One region of the Verrucosispora sp. NA02020 genome, then DNA from elsewhere that is predicted to be linked to it. Evidence: riboswitches for the same ligand, from Rfam matches in the RefSeq annotation. Region 1 holds a riboswitch; the other holds the start of a gene.
What was found. A riboswitch is a leader RNA that binds a small molecule or an ion and turns the genes downstream of it on or off. The one in region 1 is predicted to bind cyclic di-AMP.

Region 1 (5,345 bases):
GACGCTGCCCACGGCGACGCTGGCGCAGCTCGGCGACGACCTCGCCGCCGTGCTGGACACGGTGGCGCCGACCGGGCGGGTGGTGCTGGCGGGGCACTCCATGGGCGGCATGACGATCATGGAGTACGCGCACCGGCACCCGGGGCACTTCGCCCGCCGGGTGGCCGGCCTGGTCTTCGTCTCGACCACCGCCGAGGGGCACACGCACACCGTCTACGGGTTGTCGCCCCGGATCGCCCGGATCATCCGGCTGGCCGAGACCACCGGCGCCGGGGTGCTCGCCCGCTGCGGGGCCTGGCGTCCGCCCCGGGCCCTGCTGCGCGCGCTGCAGCCCAGCATCCGCTGGATGCTCTTCGGGGACCGCTGCGACCCGACTGACATCCGCCTGGTCACCTCGGCGGTGGCGCGCGCCTCGCTGCGCTCGATCGGCGGCTTCCGGGCCTCCTTCGGCGCCCAGCACCGGCTGGAGACGCTGGCCGCGCTGGCGGACCTGCCGGCAGCGGCGCTGGTCGGCGACCGGGACCGGCTCACCCCGCCGCCGTGCGCGGAGTCGATCGCCGCCGCGCTGCCGGCCACCGAGCTGACCGTCTGCCCCGGCGCCGGGCACATGTTGATGATGGAGCGTCCCGAGGAGGTGACCGGCGCCCTCTCCGGCGTCCTGGGTCAGGTGCTCGCCGACGCCGGACGCACTGGTGGCCGCTCCGCCGCCGGCCGTACCCGCCGCCGCTAGTGCGGTGTCCAGGAACGTTGGCGGTGTCGCGGCGAGGTCCAGGCGGCGGTCCGGCAAGGCGGAGTCGGGCCTGGATACCGGTGTTGTATCCAGGCCCGACTCCAACGCCGCCGGTCGTCGTCTGGACCCGGCGCGGCCCGGTGAACGTTTCTGGACACCGCACTGGAGATCGCACCCGGACACGGTGCCTCCGCGCGCCCGCGAGGTGGGGCGTAATCTCGTGCGGTTGGCCGGGCCGGCGTGACGAGGAGAACGAAGCGGTGGACCAGAGCACCCTGGACCGGGAGATCGCCGTCGAGCAGCGGCATCTCGACCGGGTGTACGCACGACTGGCCGAGCTGCGACGCGCGGCGGTCCGCGCCGAGCGGGACGGCTACCGGCTGGCCCGGGTCGGCAACTTCGGCGCCCTGGTCGAGCGGGACGCGATGGTGTTCCACGCCGCGCAGCGCCGCCACGTGCTCGACGCCGAGTACGAGGGGCTCGTCTTCGGCCGTCTCGACCTGCGCGACGGGCAGGTGTTCCACGTCGGGCGGCTCGGTATCCGCGACGAGGACGCCGCCACGCTGGTGGTCGACTGGCGTGCCCCGGCCGCCGCCCCCTTCTACCAGGCCACCCCGGCCGAGCCGCTCGGCGTGGTACGCCGCCGGACGATCCAGTCCAGCCGGGAGCGGGTCACCCGGATCGAGGACGACCTGCTCGACCCGGACGCCGCACCGGCGGAGATGGCGGTGGTGGGCGACGGCGCGCTGCTGGCCAACCTGTCCCGGGCCACCGGCCGGGGGATGCGCGACATCGTGGCGACCATCCAGCGCGAGCAGGACGAGGCGATCCGCTCCCCCGGTTCCGGGGTCACGCTGGTCTCCGGCGGGCCGGGCACCGGCAAGACGGCGGTGGCGCTGCACCGCGCCGCGTACCTGCTCTACTCCGACCGCAGCCGGTATGCCGGCGGCGGCATCCTGGTGGTCGGCCCCTCCTCGGTCTTCGTCGAGTACATCGCCTCGGTCCTGCCGTCCCTCGGCGAGGAGACCGCCACGCTGCACTCGCTGGGCACGCTCTTTCCCGGGCTGGTCGCCACCCGCACCGACCCGGTCGACGTGGCGGCGGTCAAGGGGTCGCTGCGGATGCGCCGGTTGCTGGAACGGGCGGCCCGGGACGGCGTACCCGACTCCCCGCCCGAGCTGCGGCTGCTCTACCGGGGGCAGTTGCTGCGGCTGGAGCGGGCCGAGCTGGACGCCATCCGGGAACGGGCGTTGGCCCGGGGCGCGCGGCGTAACGAGGTACGCCGGGCCGGCTTCGACGACGTCCTGGCGGCGCTCTGGGCACAGGCCCGCCGGTTGGGTGTCGCCCGGTTGCCCGAGCAGCGGGCCTTCGAGGACGAGTTGATCGACCGGACGGACTTCCGGGACTTCCTCAAGGCGTGGTGGCCCCGGCTGCATCCCCGGCACGTGCTCGGCTGGCTGGCCGATCCGGAACGGCTGCGCCGGTACGCCGCCGGGCTGCTGTCCCGCGCCGAGATCCGGCTGCTGGAGCAGGCGTACCGGGGGCTGGCCGCCGAGGGTCCGACGGTGGCCGACGCGGCGCTGCTCGACGAGCTGGACGCGTTGCTCGGCAAGCCGGTGCGTCCGGCCCGCCAGAAGCGCGACCCGTTCCAGCTCGCCGGTGGGGTTCGTGAGCTGAGCACGTACGCCGACCGGCAGCGGGCTGCCCGCCAGGCGGCGCGGGAGCGGCCGGAGGACTACCGCGACTACGCGCACGTGGTGGTGGACGAGTCGCAGGACGTGTCACCGATGCAGTGGCGCATGATCGGCCGGCGCGGTCGGCTGGCCTCGTGGACGGTGGTGGGCGACCCGGCGCAGACCGCGTGGACGGGTGATCCGCAGGAGCTGTCCCGGGCCCGGGACCAGGCGTTGGGTCGTCGTCGGCGGCACCGGTTCACGCTCACCACGAACTACCGCAACTCGGCGGAGATCTTCGCGGTGGCAGCGGCCGAGATCCGCCGGGCGTACCCGGACCTGTCCCTGCCCACCGCCGTGCGGACCACCGGGGTCGACCCGGTGGATCTGGTGGTGCCGGCGGCCGAGTTGGCGGCCGGCGTGACGTCCGCCGCGAGCGCGCTGCTCGGCGAGGTCGAGGGCACCGTCGGGGTGATCACGCCGGTGCCGCGTCGGGACGAGGTCGCGGCCTGGCTGGGTGGGCTCGGCGGCGAGCGTCTCCAGGTGGTGACCAGCCTGGAGGCCAAGGGCATGGAGTACGACGGCGTGGTGCTGGTCGCCCCCGGCGAGATCCGTGCCGATCCCGGCTCCGGTGTCCGTACGCTCTACGTCGCCCTGTCCCGGGCCACCCAGCGGCTGACCACTATCGAACCGACAGGCTGAGCCCGGAGGCCACCGACCTCGCTTGGCGAAAAAGCAACAAACATACCTTATGTCTGGTTTACTCGTGATCAGGGGAACACCAGGAGTCACACCGGCTGCACGGGTCCCACCAGCACCGGTAGGCTCGGACCCGGCCTCCGCCAGGCGGCACTCGACGGTGCCGGCGGTGACCGCCGCCTAATCGCCCGCCAGGGCGAACCGGGGAACCATGTTCCAGGGGTGCATCCGCGTCCAGCGGTAGGGATCTTCCGTCCCGAACCCGTCAGCTAACCCGGTCGGCGGCTGACGGAAGGACATGTGCATGCCAGCAGTGGCAACCGTGAGACCGGCCGCCCGTATGGCGGCCCTGATAGCCGCGGGGCTCGCCCTTGCCCTGGGCGCCGCGCTGGCGCCGTTCAGCGCCGCCTCCGCGGCTCCCGGTGACGTCGGCGACGAGGGCGGCACCCCGGCGCTGCGCGCCCAGTTGGAGGCGGCCAGCAAGGGTTACCTCGACGCCAAGACCGCCCTGGACCGCTCGGTCGACCGGCAGAAGAAGCTGGCCGAGCAGCTCACCACGACCGAGGGCCAGCTCACCGAACGCAGCACCAAGGTCGCCGAGATCGCCGCGCAGGCGTACCGCAGCGGCCGACTCGGTGCCGCGTCGGCGTTGCTCAACAGCGGATCCCCGGCCGGCTTCATGGACCGCGCGGCGGCACTGGACGCGGTGGCGGCCAACGAGGAGCGCGCCCTGCGCGACCTGCGGGCCAGCCGGGACGAGGTCGGCAAGACCAAGCAGGCCCTCGACGTCGAGGTGCAGGAGCAGCGCAAGCAGGTGGCCGTGATGGCCAAGCGCAAGGAGCAGGCCGAGCGTTCGCTGACGGTGGCCGAGGAACGGGAGGAGCGGGCAGCCGAGCGGGCCGCGGCGGAGGAGCGGGCCAGTCGGGCCCCGGCACGCAGCGGCGGTTCCAGCAGCCCCACGGCCAAGCCGGCGCCCCGCAACTCCAACGGCTCCTGGCCGTCCGAGTCGTGCAGCGTCAACGACCCCACGCCGGCCAACGGCTGCATCACCCCGCGCACCCTGCACGCGCTCAACCAGGCCAAGGCGGCCGGCTTCACCCGGTACGTCTCCTGCTACCGCGCTGGCGGCTCGGGTGAGCACCCGAAGGGGCGGGCCTGCGACTTCGCGGCGCAGAAGAACGGCTTCGGCGGGGCCGCCACCGGCGGCGACCGGACGTACGGCAACAACCTGGCGGCGTTCTACGTCAACAACGCCGACCGTCTCGCCGTGCTCTACGTGATCTGGTACAAGCAGATCTGGCTGCCCAGCAGCGGCTGGCGGACGTACAGCGGCGCGCGTGGCGACCCCTCCAGCGACCACACCAACCACGTGCACCTCTCGGTGTACTGACCCGCACGACACGCCGGGTGGCCGCCCTCACGGGTGGGTCCACCCGGCGTCGTCGTTCCCGCACCCCGACGCGCCCGCCTCGAATCCACCCGCCCGTCGCCGCGCGCTCTCGCGCCACCTTCGTTACCGTCGACATCGAAGCGGACATTTCGTGGCGACCGGGAGGAACGGTTATGAGCGGACCGCAGCGGACCCAGTGCGACGGTGTGTCGTGAGCGCGGCGACCGGCCATGTGATGGTCTTCGCGCCGACCCCCCTGCTCACGGTCACCATCGACCAGCCCAACGAGACGCCGGAGCTGCACCTGCACCCCGGCGGTCAGGGCGTCTGGCAGGCCCGGATGGTGCTGTCCCACGGTGTCGACGTGGTGCTCTGCACCGCGCTCGGCGGCGAGATCGGGCAGGTGCTGGAGCCGTTGCTCGTCAGCGAGGGCGTCGACCTCAAGGTGGTGGCGCGGGACTCTGGCGGCAGCGGCGGGTACGTGCACGACCGCCGGGACGGCACCCGGCAGGAACTCGTCGACGTGACCGGGCAGCCGCTGAGCCGGCACGAGCTGGACGAGCTCTACAACCTGGCGCTCGGCGAGGGACTGCGCGCGGCGGTGAGCATCCTGAGCGGCCCGAACGACCCGTCGCTGGTCCCCGCCGACCTGTACCGCCGCTTCGCCGCCGACCTCGGCGCCAACGGCAGCCGGGTGGTGGTGGACCTCTGCGGTGACCACCTGACGGCGGTGCTGGAGAGCGGGGTCTTCTTCGTCAAGGTCAGCCACGAGGAGCTGATCGCCGACGGCCTCGCGACCGACGACGACGAGGAGCAGCTCACCCGGGCGATGCACGACCTGCACGCCAACGGT
Region 2 (5,345 bases), 3.5 Mb from region 1:
GGCGGTCGCCCTCGACCTGGCCCGCCGCCGGTTCCGGCCGACGGCCGGCGGGTCGGCGGTCACCCGGGCGCTACGCCGGCACCAGCCGGAGTTCGTGCTGCACTTCTCCGCCCCGCCCGGCTCGGAGTACCAGGTCACCATGTGGCTGCCGTACCTGGAACGGATCGGACGGCCGTTCGTGGTGATGCTGCGGGAACCGGAGTTCCTGCCCGCCGTCGCGGCGGCCACCACCGCACCGGTGGTCTACTGCCCCACCCTGCGCACCATGGACGAGGTGCTGGTGCCGAGCCTGCGGGTGGCGTTCTACGTCAACCACGGCGCGAAGAACAGCCACTGCATCCGATTCACCCAGCTCACCCACGTCCAACTGCACCACGGCGACAGCGACAAGGCGCCCAGCGCCAACCCGGTGTCGGCGATCTTCGACCGGATCTTCGTGGCCGGCGAGGCCGCCGTCGACCGGTACGCCCGCGCCGGGGTGGAGATCCCGGCCGAGAAGTTCGTGGTGGTGGGCCGCCCGCAGGTCGAGGCGATCGAGGTACGCCACCAGCCGACCCGGGGGCTGACGAACCCCACGGTCCTCTACACCCCCACCTGGACCGGCCACCACGCCGACGCCGACTACTGCTCCCTGCCGATGGCCGAGACGCTGCTGCGGCGGCTGCTCGACCGGGGCGCCACGGTGATCCTGCGCGCCCACCCCTACACCAACCAGCACCCGGGCTCGGCCCGACGCCTGGCCCGGCTGCACGAACTGCTCGCCGCCGACCGCTCCCGCACCGGCCGCCAGCACGTCTTCGGCGCCGCCGCCAGCCGGCTCACCCTGGCCGAGTCGGTGAACCGGGCGGACGCGCTGGTCTCCGACGTCTCCGGGGTGGTCTCCGACTGGCTGTACTCGGGCAAGCCCTACGCGGTCACCGACACCGGCGTCGACGGTGACCGGTTCGTCGAACGGTTCCCCCTCGCCGCCACCGGCTACGTGCTGCGGCGGGACATTGCCGACCTGGACGACGTGCTGACGCGGCTGCTCGACACCGATCCGCTCGCCGAGGCACGCTGGGCGACCCGGCGGCGCTACCTGGGCGACTTCCCCGCCGACTCGTACGCCGAGGCGTTCCTCTCCGCCGCCCGGCGGGAACTGGACCCGGCCTGGACCGCCCCGGCGCCACGGACCACGACCGACGACGCGGCGCTGCCGACCGCCCCCTGAGCGCGCAGCAGCGGCCGTGGTGAGCGGTGGGCGTACTCGGTCAGACCTGTAGACCGAGAAGTAAGGAAGGGTCCCCTGCTATCGCCTGGTGTATAGCAGGGGACCCTTCCTTACATCCGGTCCTTACATCTCGTCCTTACATCTCAGGAGGAGTAGCCGCGGGTGGCGGCCCAGTGGGCGAGGTCGGTGGTGCTCATCCAGTACGAGTAGTACGAGGCGTCGGCCGAGTCCGCGATCTTGACCAGTCGACCGTCGTCCGCGTAACCGACCACGGCGACGTAGTGGCCGCCGGGGAAGGAGTGCCAGCCACCGTCGGTGTCGGTGGCGCTGCCGGCCACGTTCACCACCACACCGCGCCCGTCGGTGATCGCCTCCACCACGTCGGCCTGGAGCTGGTCCATCTGCGTCGGGGTGGCCGAGCCGCCCCGCAGCATCGTGGTCGAGTACGGCTCGCCCTTGAGCGTGGCGTTGAGCACCCGGGTGGTGTCCAGAGCCGAGTTGGTGCCGGCGTACGTGGTGCCGAGCTGGGCGGCCAGGGTGTCCTGGTCACGGTCGACCCCGGCGGCGCTGAGCGCGTTGCGTACCGCGGCCGGGCCGCAGTAGTAGCCGGTGGTCTGGGCCTGGAAGTCGTAGTCCAGGACCTTGCGCGTCGGTGGCTTCGGTGCGGTCTTCTCGCTGACGGCCACCGGCGAGGGGGCCGCCGAGGTGGCCTTCGGCGTGGGCGAGGGCGACGGTGACGGTGCGGCGCTGCTCGGGGCCGCGCTGCCCGGCGGGGTCGACGGGGTCGGCTCCGCGCGGGTGTCGGCGCGGGAGGCGACGGTGTCGCCCCGCATCTCGGCGACGGCGGTCGTGGTGTGCGCGGTCGTCGGGGCGTCATCGGTGCCGACGAGTACGGCACCGGTGCCGGTGGCCAGCGCCAGCGCGGCGGCCGAGGCGGCGACGACCTGGTAGGGGCGTTCGGTGGCCAGCCGGCGTAGCTGGCGCGTCAGGGTCTGCTTCACGGAGTCCTCCACGGGGGCTCGGGGAGGCACGGCGATCCGCTCCGGCGGTCAGCTCGACAGGACATGCCGAGGACCGCCCGAGTGGGCGGACGGGCCGTGCGAGGGGCTTCGCCCGGTCGGGGCCGGGCGGGGGCCGCAGTCAGCTCGCGGCCGACGGCCCGGTGAGCGCGGGCACCGCAGTGCCGTGGAGGAACAAGAGGGGTATCACAAGGGGATGCACGAGAGGAAAGCTCCTTCCGACACCGCCGACCGGGTTAGCTGACGGGTTCGGGCGGGAAGTTGGCCCTACCGCGAGCCGAGGCTCGCGGATTCACCCCAGAGGTGCGGTGGGTCCCCGGTTCGTGAGACCACGATTAGGCGGGTCGATGCGGCGTCGCCTCCTGCGATCGGTTACCGCATCGGACGGGCCGACATTACTGGTCGGTCATTGCCCTGCCAACCCGCTCTGACCTGCGCAAACATGATCCAGCTCAGTGATTTTCGGGCGTTCGGTCATCGATGTCCCGCAACAGGACCGACGGTGATCGACGTAACGGGCGGTGACAACCGGACCACCCCCGGACAATGCCTCCGGACATCACGTCACGTCTCGGGCGGTTGCGGCACCACCGTCCGTTCCGGCGATCGGTGTGACCGGGCTCACCCGATCAGGCTGGATTACCGGGGCTCCGCGCGTCTCGCCCGAGTCACCCCACGCGCGCCGGACGCCAGCGCAGGGCCGCAGCGGCCGGACGCGCGGCGGTGGTCACGGCGGGTGCCGGCACCGGGTTCGGTCGCAGGCGCTGCGCGGCGGCGTACGCCTCGGCGGAGAGCACCCGGGCCGCTTCGGTGGCCCGTTCCGTCTCCCGCCAGGCGGCCCGTTCCCGCTCGGCGGCGGCCCGGTAGGTGGCCCGGTGGTTGTCCCGGACGACCCGGGCCAGCACGACCTCCTGTGCGGCCGGGTGCAGGCGGGGGTCCCAGCCGGCCCGCCGGGCCAGCACGTCGGTGAGCTGCCGCGCCGACAGGTCACCGCGCCAGTGCGCCACCATCGCGGCGTGGTGCAGCCAGCGTTCCCGGGCGGCGTACTCGCTGGCGGTGCGGGGGGTGCGGGGGGCGGGCAGCGCGGTGGTCCCGGCGAGCCGTCGGGCCCGGCTCTCCGCCTCGTCGAAGCGGGCCCAGGCACGGTCGAGGGCGGTCTGGGCGGTACGCCACGCGTCCCGCCGCCGGGCGGCGTTCTGTGCGGCCCCGGCGGCGGCCACCGCCACCTCACCGGCGTAGCGGCGCAGGTCGGCCGTCTCGGCCTCGGCGGGGTCGTCGGCGGGGCCGGTCTCGTCGGGGCCGGACGGTTCGGGCCGGGCGACCAGGACGGTGAGCACGCCCAGTGCGAGCACGAGCAGCACCGACCAGATGGCGGCGGCCCGGGGCACCTCGATCAGGAACTGGTAGAGGACGGTCTTCTCCATGGCGGTACCTCGTGGGCCGTGGTGCGCTGACAGCGGGCCGCCGGCACCCGGTCCCCCGACGGCGGCGCGTCGGAACCGGGCGGGGCGGTGACGGGATGTTTCGCGGGGCAGAGGTCCCGGGCGTTGCGGGACGGGCTGCGGCGGAGTCCGGTCGGTGTGCCGCAGCGGGGCGTGAGGTCAGTCGCCGGGTGGGGCGCGGGCACCGTGGGCACCCGGCGGGACCGCCGTCGGGAGGGACGCCGCCGGGCCGCCCACCACCGCCGTCACGGCGGGCCGCTGCGCCAGGCCCGCCTCGGGCGGCAGCCCGGGTACGCCGAGCGCGTCGGCGCGGTCGACGGCCCCCGTGGCGGACACCGTGACCAGCGCACCCGTCGACGAGGGGCGCCAGTCGGCACGGGGCGAGGGCACGAGGAGAGGAGCCGACCCGAACCGGCCGGCGACGGGGTGCCCGACGAGCGCGGCCTGTGCGGGCGCGGCCAGTGCGGGGGTGGCCAGTGCGGGCGCGGCCAGTGCGGGCATCGCCCAGGTGCCGAGGGTGAACGCGGCGGCGACCGCGAACCCGGTCAGCAGTCGCGTCGCCCAGCGCGCCAGCCACCACAGGGGACGGGCGGGCGCGACGGGAAGCACCCGGTCACGCTACCGCCACCACTGTCGCACCGCATCGGCGGCGGGCGTGTCAGGTAGACGACGCGCCGTAATCGGCACACGAAACAGCAGGTCGGGGCGTCGACGACAACGGTCCACGGTGGACTCAGCGGTCCCGGTCGCGGAGACCTGCCGTACTCGGCTCGTCACCCGGCACCCGCTGCCTCGGCGGCCCGGCGGGCGGGCCAGCGGGCGATCCGGCGGGCGGATCTGCGGACGGTCCCGCAGGCTCGGCGGACCCGCCACCAGGCGGGGCGGCGGGGCCGGCGGCAGCGCGGCTCGGGGCGAGTCGGCGCATCATCGGTTGCTCCACGTAGCGGTGCAGCAACGCGGCCAGCGCCAGGGTGAGCAGCAGGAACCCGATCACCGCCGGTACTCCCCACCAGCCGGGCAGGCCGGTGCCCCAGTCTCCGGTGAGCCGCAGGATCGTCATGATCGCGAAGACGTGCACCAGGTAGAAGGCGAACGAGACCTCGCCCAGCCAGACCATCAGCCGGGAACGCAGCGGCGAACGGCGACCGTGCACGTCCGCGTCGGCCGCCGCCGCGATCACCAGGACGTACGCCACCGACAGCAGTGCCGCCCAGAGTTCGGCCCGGATCCACTGCGAGGCCGCCACCCAGGTCGCGACGAAGATAACGGTGGCCAGCGGCAGCCGGGGCCCGCGCCAGCGACCGCGCAGCATCAGCTCGGCGGCGGCCACACCCATCCAGAACTCCAGCGACCGCACCAGCGGGAAGATCTGGGCGAACCACCACCGGCTCTGCTCCGGCACCAACTGCTGTCCGGGCCAGAGCGCCAGGATCAGCAACGGCATGGCGATCACGACGGCCCACAGCATCCACGGCCTGGCCCGTCGGATCAGCGGCAACGCCAACGGCAGGCACAGATAGAAGAACAGTTCGCAGGAGAGCGACCAGCTCACGTTGTTGACGCTGTAGAAGTAGCCCGGTCGCGGGTCCCATGCCTGGAGCAGGAAGAGGTTCTCCAGCGCGGCCACCGGGTTGATCGGGTCGGCGAACCAGAGCGCCGCGAGCATGGCCAGCG

Region 2: linked by a shared signal. The riboswitch ahead of HUT12_RS09915 (C39 family peptidase) and the one ahead of HUT12_RS25490 (hypothetical protein) in region 1 are both predicted to bind cyclic di-AMP.

What each region holds. Positions count from the first base shown of each region.
Region 1 is NZ_CP054923.1:5,726,354-5,731,698, forward strand. It holds gene HUT12_RS25480 (alpha/beta fold hydrolase) at 1-730, shown strand, start outside; gene HUT12_RS25485 (AAA family ATPase) at 991-3,105, shown strand; cyclic di-AMP (ydaO/yuaA leader) riboswitch at 3,270-3,402, shown strand; gene HUT12_RS25490 (hypothetical protein) at 3,407-4,492, shown strand; gene HUT12_RS25495 (1-phosphofructokinase family hexose kinase) at 4,728-5,345, shown strand, end outside.
Region 2 is NZ_CP054923.1:2,257,129-2,262,473, reverse strand. It holds gene HUT12_RS09920 (CDP-glycerol glycerophosphotransferase family protein) at 1-1,210, shown strand, start outside; gene HUT12_RS09915 (C39 family peptidase) at 1,354-2,223, opposite strand; cyclic di-AMP (ydaO/yuaA leader) riboswitch at 2,440-2,581, opposite strand; gene HUT12_RS09910 (hypothetical protein) at 2,898-3,653, opposite strand; gene HUT12_RS09905 (hypothetical protein) at 3,831-4,280, opposite strand; gene HUT12_RS09900 (acyltransferase) at 4,405-5,345, opposite strand, start outside.